Linked DNA regions of Noviherbaspirillum saxi. The main gene of each other region encodes a partner of the protein of the gene in region 2 in a complex. Links are inferred from orthologs where the notes say so. Each region holds a gene or a part of one and is shown on either strand. Other genes may lie near its edges.

The links. Proteins that work in one complex are often made in the same cells at the same time.
Region 1: the proteins of D3871_RS14290 (region 2) and xseA are in contact, whole or in part, in a cryo-EM structure (PDB 8TXR), measured with the Escherichia coli proteins. The link is inferred for Noviherbaspirillum saxi from one-to-one orthologs.

The regions. Positions count from the first base shown.
Region 1 is NZ_QYUO01000001.1:2,572,305-2,576,407, forward strand. Bases 1-2,835 are described here. They hold xseA (exodeoxyribonuclease VII large subunit), read left to right. Parts: upstream 1-654; coding sequence 655-2,016; downstream 2,017-2,835. Other genes in these bases: D3871_RS12145 (MotA/TolQ/ExbB proton channel family protein), read right to left, coding at 1-343; sodB (superoxide dismutase [Fe]), read left to right, coding at 2,144-2,722. Outside these bases: D3871_RS12160 (hypothetical protein), read left to right, coding at 3,051-3,278; D3871_RS12165 (LysR family transcriptional regulator), read right to left, coding at 3,357-4,103. UniProt on the Escherichia coli protein: Bidirectionally degrades single-stranded DNA into large acid-insoluble oligonucleotides, which are then degraded further into small acid-soluble oligonucleotides.
Region 2 is NZ_QYUO01000001.1:3,027,979-3,031,911, reverse strand. What follows is about bases 1,269-3,933. They hold D3871_RS14290 (exodeoxyribonuclease VII small subunit), read left to right. Parts: upstream 1,269-2,303; coding sequence 2,304-2,564; downstream 2,565-3,933. Other genes in these bases: dxs (1-deoxy-D-xylulose-5-phosphate synthase), read left to right, coding at 3,471-3,933; D3871_RS14285 (polyprenyl synthetase family protein), read left to right, coding at 2,594-3,469; D3871_RS14295 (aromatic ring-hydroxylating oxygenase subunit alpha), read right to left, coding at 1,269-1,900. In the rest of the region: D3871_RS14300 (DMT family transporter), read right to left, coding at 1-598; more of D3871_RS14295, read right to left, coding at 791-1,268. UniProt on the Escherichia coli protein: Bidirectionally degrades single-stranded DNA into large acid-insoluble oligonucleotides, which are then degraded further into small acid-soluble oligonucleotides.

The DNA.
Region 1 (4,103 bases), 460 kb from region 2 along the record:
TCGCGATGGTGCCGAGCGTGGTAAGAAAGCGCTCGAGCTGATGCGCGGTGCCGCGGCCAGCTTCCTCTATGGTTTCCTTCATCACGTCGCGCGGCGCATCGACATTGCGCAGACCTGCGGCCAGCACACGGCCCAGCGGCGAATTCTGCTCCAGGTTGGTGATGACTTCCGGCCCGATCTTGCCATTGTGATAAACCCGAATGACATCGTCCAGCAGGTTGATGGGCAGAATGCGGCTGCGGCGCAGGTACAATACGCGCTCGATGATCAATGCCAGTCCGATAACGGAAGCGATCAGCAGCGGCCAGATCGGCCAGCCGGCAGCTTGAATAATGGCGAGCAAAACAGGCTCCTTGGGTTCATTTCAGTCGGATGCAGAATGTATCGTGTTGAGCCGATGTGAGCAAGACCGGGACGCCTGTGCATCCTGGCGACTTGTTAAGCGTGCTTGTGGATAACTTTGTGGGCAACACGCCGAGAATGAAGAAAAGTGGTTGATTTTTAAGGCTTTTTGATTTCTGCCCGGAAAGTAAGCATCTTTTGGCATTTCATATAAATCAAGGGCTTACGCCACTTCAAAGTTGATTGTAACCAACTGTGACAGCCAAATGACTCTGTGGTGCGCCTGTGGACAGGTGCCCTTTAGGAACCTGCATGAACATTGATGCCTTGAATGAAGATACCCCTGCAGCGCCTCCAGTGCTGACCGTCTCGGCCCTGAACCAGGCAGTGGCGCGCATGCTCGAACGAAGCTTTCCGCTGGCCTGGATATCGGGTGAAATTTCGAACTTCACGCGCGCCGCGTCCGGTCATTGGTACTTCACCCTCAAGGATGAATCGGCCCAGGTACGCGCGGTCATGTTCCGTGGACGCGCCCAGTACGCGGGCTTTATGCCGCGCGAGGGCGACAAGGTCGAAGTGCGCGCATTGGTCACTTTGTATGCCCCGCGCGGCGATTACCAGCTGAACGTGGAAGCAATCCGTCGTGCCGGCGTGGGCAATCTCTATGAAGCCTTTTTACGTCTCAAGGAAAAGCTGAATGCAGAAGGCTTGTTCGATCCCGCCCGCAAGCGCCCGCTCGCCCTGTTTGCGCGCACGATAGGCATCGTGACCAGCCCGCAGGCTGCCGCCTTGCGCGACATTCTGACCACCTTCCGACGCCGGGCACCCCATGTCAGCGTTATTCTTTACCCAACCCCGGTCCAGGGTGAAGGAGCCGCGCAAAAGATTGCGCAGGCAATTGACACCGCTTCCGCGCGCGCCGAAGTCGATACCCTGCTGGTCTGCCGCGGCGGCGGCAGTATCGAGGATCTGTGGTCATTCAACGAGGAAGTCGTCGCCCGGGCGATCGCGAACTGCGCGATGCCGGTCATTGCGGGCGTCGGTCACGAAACCGATTTTACGATCGCCGATTTTGTCGCCGACCTGCGCGCGCCGACTCCGACCGCTGCGGCTGAAATGGCAGCCGCGCCGCGCGCCGACTGGCTGGCCGTGCTCGAAACACATGCCGACGACCTGACTCGCACGCTGCGGCGCCATCTCGCCGACACTTCGCAGACACTGGACTGGCTATCGCACCGGCTGATCAGTCCAGCCGCACATATTTCGCACGAACGGCTCAGATTGCAGGCTTTGCAAACCCGTCTTGCCCACGCGACCGACACGCCGCTGCGCCAGGCACGTTTCGCGGTTAGCCAGTTGCAAACTCGGTTGCATGCGCAATTGCCCAAGACCGCAAACCTGCGCGCGAAAATCGATGGCAATGCGCGGCGCCTGGCCACGCGCATGACCACCCTGTCCGCAAACAAGCGACAAACGCTTGCGGCGCAGCATGCACAGCTCGAGTTGCTTAATCCACAACGTACGCTGGAACGGGGTTATGCGATGGTGGTCGACCCGAAAGGCCGGATCATCCGGTCGCCCGACGACCTGCACCCACGCGAAACCGTCACCATCCGCCTGGCAAAAGGCGCGGCCGAAGTGGGAATCGCCAGCGTACAACCCACGCTCGATTGATACATTTGCCCAAGGCCGGCTGCAATACTTGGAATAGCATGGCGGGCATGCAGGCTCGCCACTTCCGACATACAATTGAGCTCTTTCAAAAACAACATCAACCGCCCGAAGAAAGAAAGGAAGCCAAATGGAACATACACTGCCACCTTTGCCCTATGCGATGGATGCACTGCAGCCGCACATCTCCAAGGAAACCCTGGAATATCACTATGGCAAGCATCATCAGACCTATGTGACCAACCTGAACAACCTGATCAAGGGCACTGAGTTTGAAAACGCTTCCCTCGAAGACATCGTCAAGAAGTCCTCGGGGGGCGTATTCAACAATTCCGCCCAGGTCTGGAACCACACCTTCTTCTGGAACTGCATGAAGCCAAACGGCGGCGGCGCTCCGAGCGGCGCGGTCGCGGACGCGATCAATGCCAAATGGGGTTCCTTCGACAAGTTCAAGGAAGAATTCACCAAGTCCTGCGTGACCAACTTCGGTTCCGGCTGGACATGGCTGGTCAAGAAAGCCGACGGCTCGGTCGACATCGTCAACACCTCGAATGCCGGCACACCGCTGACTACTTCCGACAAGCCGCTGCTGACCTGCGACGTGTGGGAACACGCGTATTACATCGATTACCGCAATGCCCGTCCGAAGTTCGTCGAGGCATTCTGGAATCTGGTGAACTGGGATTTTGTTGGAAAGAACTTTGCCTGATCCGGCATCGTTTTCCACACAGATCCGATAAAGCCCGCAATGCGGGCTTTATTTTTTTCATGATGCCCGTCAGATCGAGCCTTTCAACGATAGGCCGTAGCTCCCCCTTCACCCCATCCTGCAACCGGCTCCGCGGCATTCCTGTACCCGTATGGCAACGAATACCTCTGGAACGGATGTTGCAACATGCTTCAGCAAATTCCGCACTATGGGAACGGACGCTCTACCGTCGCGGCGTTGCGCCGCCCATCTCCAGGTTGACCGACTGCGGACGGTAAAAAATACAAGCGGCACAAGCCTGCAGGATCGTTTTTAAGGAGCATTACATATGACCATCGACAATCAAGAACCGAATCCCCCGCACTCTCCGCCCGAGATTCCAGTCACGCCAAATCCGGTTCCCGAAATTCCGCCCGTCACCCAGCCGGAACCGGAAGTCGCGCCTCCACTGGATCCGATCGCACCTCCCGGTCCGCAAGGTCCCGAGATCGTGCCCGATCCTTCGCCTCCGGAATTTCCATCAACCGTAGGGCAGGTTACCGCATTGTGGGAATAGCACGTTTACCAGAAACGCTTGCACGCAAATAGCTTGGCATGGGCTGTCGCTTCGTTGCCATAGGCACAAAGCCCCAACTTACTTGCTTTTACGCGCCCGGTTCAGTCTCGCCGCATCACGGTGAAATGCCTCCAGTTGCTGACGCACCACCTGCTGGCCGTTTTCGATCACAAAATCCTGGAATGCGGCGGCCACCGTGGGAATGGCCTTGTCGGTCAGGTGCATGACATACCAGTCCGCTTCCACCGGGTTCTCCGGCATCGGCAGCATGCGCGCGAGGCCTGCTTCGAATTCCAACGTACAGGCATGCACCGACAGGAAGGCGACGCCAAGCCCTGCCACCACCATACGCTTGATCGCTTCATTGCTCGACAATTCGGATCCGATGCGTAACGGATAAGCGGCCTCCTTGAACAGGCGCTCGACCGCGGTACGCGTGCCCGATCCGCGCTCGCGCACCAGCAGATTGGCGTCCATGATATCGGCCAGGGAGACACGCTTCTTTTTCATCAGCGGATGATCGGGACTGGCGATGAAGGCCATCGGATGACGCGCAAAGCGTGCAGCGTTCGTGCGCAACTCGCGCGGCGGCGTGCCCATGATTGCGAGATCGATTTCATGCTTGGTAAGCATGCTGACAATTTCATTGCGATTACCCACTTGCAGCTTGATACGCACGCCCGGCCGCGCCGTGGTGAACTGCACCAGCATCGGCGGCAACAGATATTCCGCGGTAGTGATCGCACCGATACGCAAGGTGCCGCTGATCACGCCTTTCAATGCGGCGACTTCATCGGCGGCTTCCTGCCACAGCCGCAATATCCT
Region 2 (3,933 bases):
CATCTATGGTGTTGGCGATGACGCCTGCCAAGCCGGCCAGCAATCCCATCAGGGAAAAATAAAACACGACCCGGTATTCCGGCTCCCCAAGCTGTCCCAGACGACGCACCTGCAGATAGGCGATCGCGGAAATAAAACCCGAGCCAAGACCGACCAGCCCCGCCAGCCATTGATCGGCATGGAAGGCAGGGCGCAACAGCATGGTCACGCCGATGAAGCTAAGCAGGATGGCGGCCGCCAGCCCCCATTCGAAACGTGTTTGCCCGCTCCACCAGCCGGCGATAAAAAGAATAGCGGCGATCCAGATCGGTGACATGTAGTTCAAGGTCATGCCGGTAGCAAGCGGCAGCTGACCGATAGACCAGAACCACATCCACAATGCCGCGACGCCTATGATCCCGCGCCATACATGGTGCCAGGGCAGGGATGTACGGAAGCTGCCTCCGCGCACGGCGATCAGGCAGCCGAGGAACAAAACCCCGACCAAGCCGCGGTACATCACGATTTCAGATACGGAGTAGATCGAGGACGCCATCTTGACGCAGACGCCCATCAGGGAAAATACGAAGCTGGCAAACAGCATCCAGAGTGATTGCATGGGAAAGGCCGCCAGAGAAGTGCCGGTGCGGTGGTGTTGCGGGGTCTTCGATGATACGCGGATTCTTCCCGGCGAGCAGGCGTGGCGCCATGGCGGCCTTTCGCAGCTATCCAGCAGCTGTCCAAAGTACTGCCGGTGCCCGGAGCATAGCCCTGGGTACCGGCAGGAAACGTGAAGAAGCTCCTCGGACCGTCAGCGCGCCTGCAAGGCAATCTGCCTGCGGTACCACTCGTGGAAATGCTGCATGCCGTCTTCCATCGGCGACTGGTACGGACCCACTTCGCTGGTGCCGCGCTGCATCAGGATGCGGCGACCGGCATCCATGCGCATGCCGATTTCATCGTCTTCAATGCAGGTTTCCATGTAGGCGTCGCGCTCGGCGGCGATGAAATCGCGCTCGAACAGCACGATTTCTTCCGGATAGTAAAACTCCACGACATTGCGGGTTTTTTGCGGACCGTCCGGCCATACGGTCGACACCACCAGCACGTGCGGATACCACTCGACCATGATGTTCGGATACAGCGTGAGCCAGATCGCGCCGTAAGGCGGCGGTTCACCGTTGCGGAATTGCAGCACCTGCTCCTGCCATTTCTTGTACTTCGGTGTGCCGAACTTCGATAGCGCATGATTGACCCCCACCGTCTGCACGCTGTAGTGCTCGCCAAATTCCCAGCGCAGGTCGTCGCAGGTCACGAAGCTGCCCAGCCCTGGATGGAAGGGCTCGACATGGTAATCCTCCAGATACACCTCGATGAAGGTTTTCCAGTTGTAATCGCAGTCATGCACCTCGACATGGTCGAGCATGTAGCCGCTGAAATCGAGATCCCTGGTCACGCCGAGTTTGGACATGATCTGTGCGACATTCACGCCATTGTCTTCGAACAGCAGGCCGTTCCAGTTCTGCAGCGGTGTGCGAGACAGGTTCAGGCACGGCGTTTCGCCAAAATGCGGCGCACCGATCAGTTTGCCCTCGAGATCATAGGTCCAGCGATGCAGGGGGCAGACGATATTGGCTGCATTCCCGCGACCATCAAACATTTTTGCCTGCCGATGACGGCAGACATTGGAAAGCAATTCAATGCCATGCGCGTTGCGCACCAGCATGCGGCCTTCGTTTTCCCATGCCAGCGTTGCATAGTCGCCGACGTTCGGGACTTGCAATTCATGGCCGGCATAACGCGGGCCGTGTTGAAACAGCTGCGTGATTTCGTGTTGTAACAGTGTGTCGTCGAAGTAGACGTTGACCGGAAGTTGCGCGTTGGAACGCGCCAGATTGGCGACATTAGCCAGATCGGACATCCCCACCCCCAAATTAATTTGCACCAACCTAAGAGAGAAAGAATCCGCAAAAACCAGTATCAAATAAGATGAAACGGAAATTTTGGACAGAACCGAGGATTATACCTCAGAGTGTTGCCTGAACGACTGATTGAGGTCCGTCACGTGGAAGGGGAATGAAAGGATGGAGTTGCATGTCTTTTATAAGAATTCCGCTGTGTTCATGAGCGGATAGGAATAAGCCACTGCCGCTTGAATGCGAACACAGTACTCCGCAGAAGTTGCATAATTTCTATCGGTCGTTGATTTTTGTCACAAAACTCATCTTTTGGCAGTCAAAAGTAACTGAATGTTGATTGCTTGAATCCAACTGTATCAAGTGGTTTGTTCTAAAATACCGGGTTAAACTTCAGATTCATCCACTATGTCCAAGAAATCAGTGCCCTCCGAACAACCGGCTTCCTTCGAAGATGCCATGGCCGAGCTGGAGCGGCTTGTCGCCCAGATGGAAGCGGGCGAATTGCCGTTGGAAGCGTCTGTGGCGGCCTACAAGCGCGGGTCGGAACTGGTCAAATTTTGCAGCGGCCAGCTCGACAAGGTGGATAGCCAGGTAAAAGTACTCGAAGGCGACATGCTCAAGCCCTTTGTCACTGATGCCGACAGCGACGCCGGGGCGGAGGAATGACATCGTCTATCGCAAGTTTTGCTGATTGGATGAAACAGGTCCAGTCGACCATGGAAGAAGCGCTTGGTGCATCGCTGCCATCGGACGCGACAGTACCGGCCCGCTTGCATGAGGCAATGCGTTACGCGGTGCTCAACGGCGGCAAGCGCGTACGCCCGCTGCTCGTGTTTGCCGCCGGCGACCTGTTTGACGCCGATGCGGCAAGCTTGCAGCGTGCGGCGGCGGCGCTGGAAATGATTCATGCGTATTCGCTGGTGCATGACGACATGCCGTGCATGGACGATGATGCATTGCGGCGCGGCAAGCCGACCGTGCACGTGAAATACGACGAGGCCACCGCTTTGCTGGTGGGGGATGCGTTGCAGTCGCAAGCCTTCGTCGTGCTGAGTGAAGGTGTTGCAGAAGGCGAAGGCCAGGCAACGCGCCGGCTCGCGATGCTGCGCCTGCTGGCACAAGCGTCGGGTTCGGCCGGCATGTGCGGCGGACAGGCGATTGATCTTGCCAGTATCGGACTCGCATTGTCGCTGGGCGAGCTGGAGCACATGCATCAATTGAAGACCGGAGCATTGTTGCGCGCCTCGGTGCTGCTTGGCGCGTTGGCGGGAAAGACCTTGTCCGATGCCGAAATCGCTGCGCTCGACGCTTATTCCGTGGCGATCGGCCTTGCATTCCAGGTCGTGGACGACGTGCTCGATGCCACCGCCGATTCGGCAACGCTTGGCAAGACCGCCGGCAAGGATGCGGCGGATAACAAGCCGACGTATGTATCGATACTTGGGCTCGCCGAGTCGAAAGCCCTGGCAGATAAATTGCGGGATGATGCGCATCGTGCGCTCATGCCGTTTGGAGAAAAAGCACGGCGTTTGCGGGAAATCGCAGACTTGATCGTGCAACGGAAAGCCTAGCATGAACCTGCTCAAAAATATCGACGTACCGGCAGATCTGAGAAAACTCTCGCGCGCGCAGCTCAAGCCGCTCGCGGACGAATTGCGCGGCTTCGTGCTCGATTCGGTGTCAAAGACCGGCGGACACCTGTCTTCCAATCTCGGCACCGTCGAACTGACCATTGCGCTGCATTACGTTTTCAATACGCCGGAAGATCGCATCGTCTGGGACGTCGGTCACCAGACCTATCCGCACAAGATCCTGACCGGCCGCCGCGACCGCATGCAGACGCTGCGCCAGATGAATGGCATCTCCGGTTTTCCGCGTCGTGACGAAAGCGAATACGACACCTTCGGCACCGCGCATTCATCAACCTCGATCTCGGCGGCGCTGGGCATGGCCCTGGCAGCAAAGACCAAGGGCGAAAACCGTCATGCGATCGCGGTGATCGGCGACGGCGCGATGACGGCCGGCATGGCGTTCG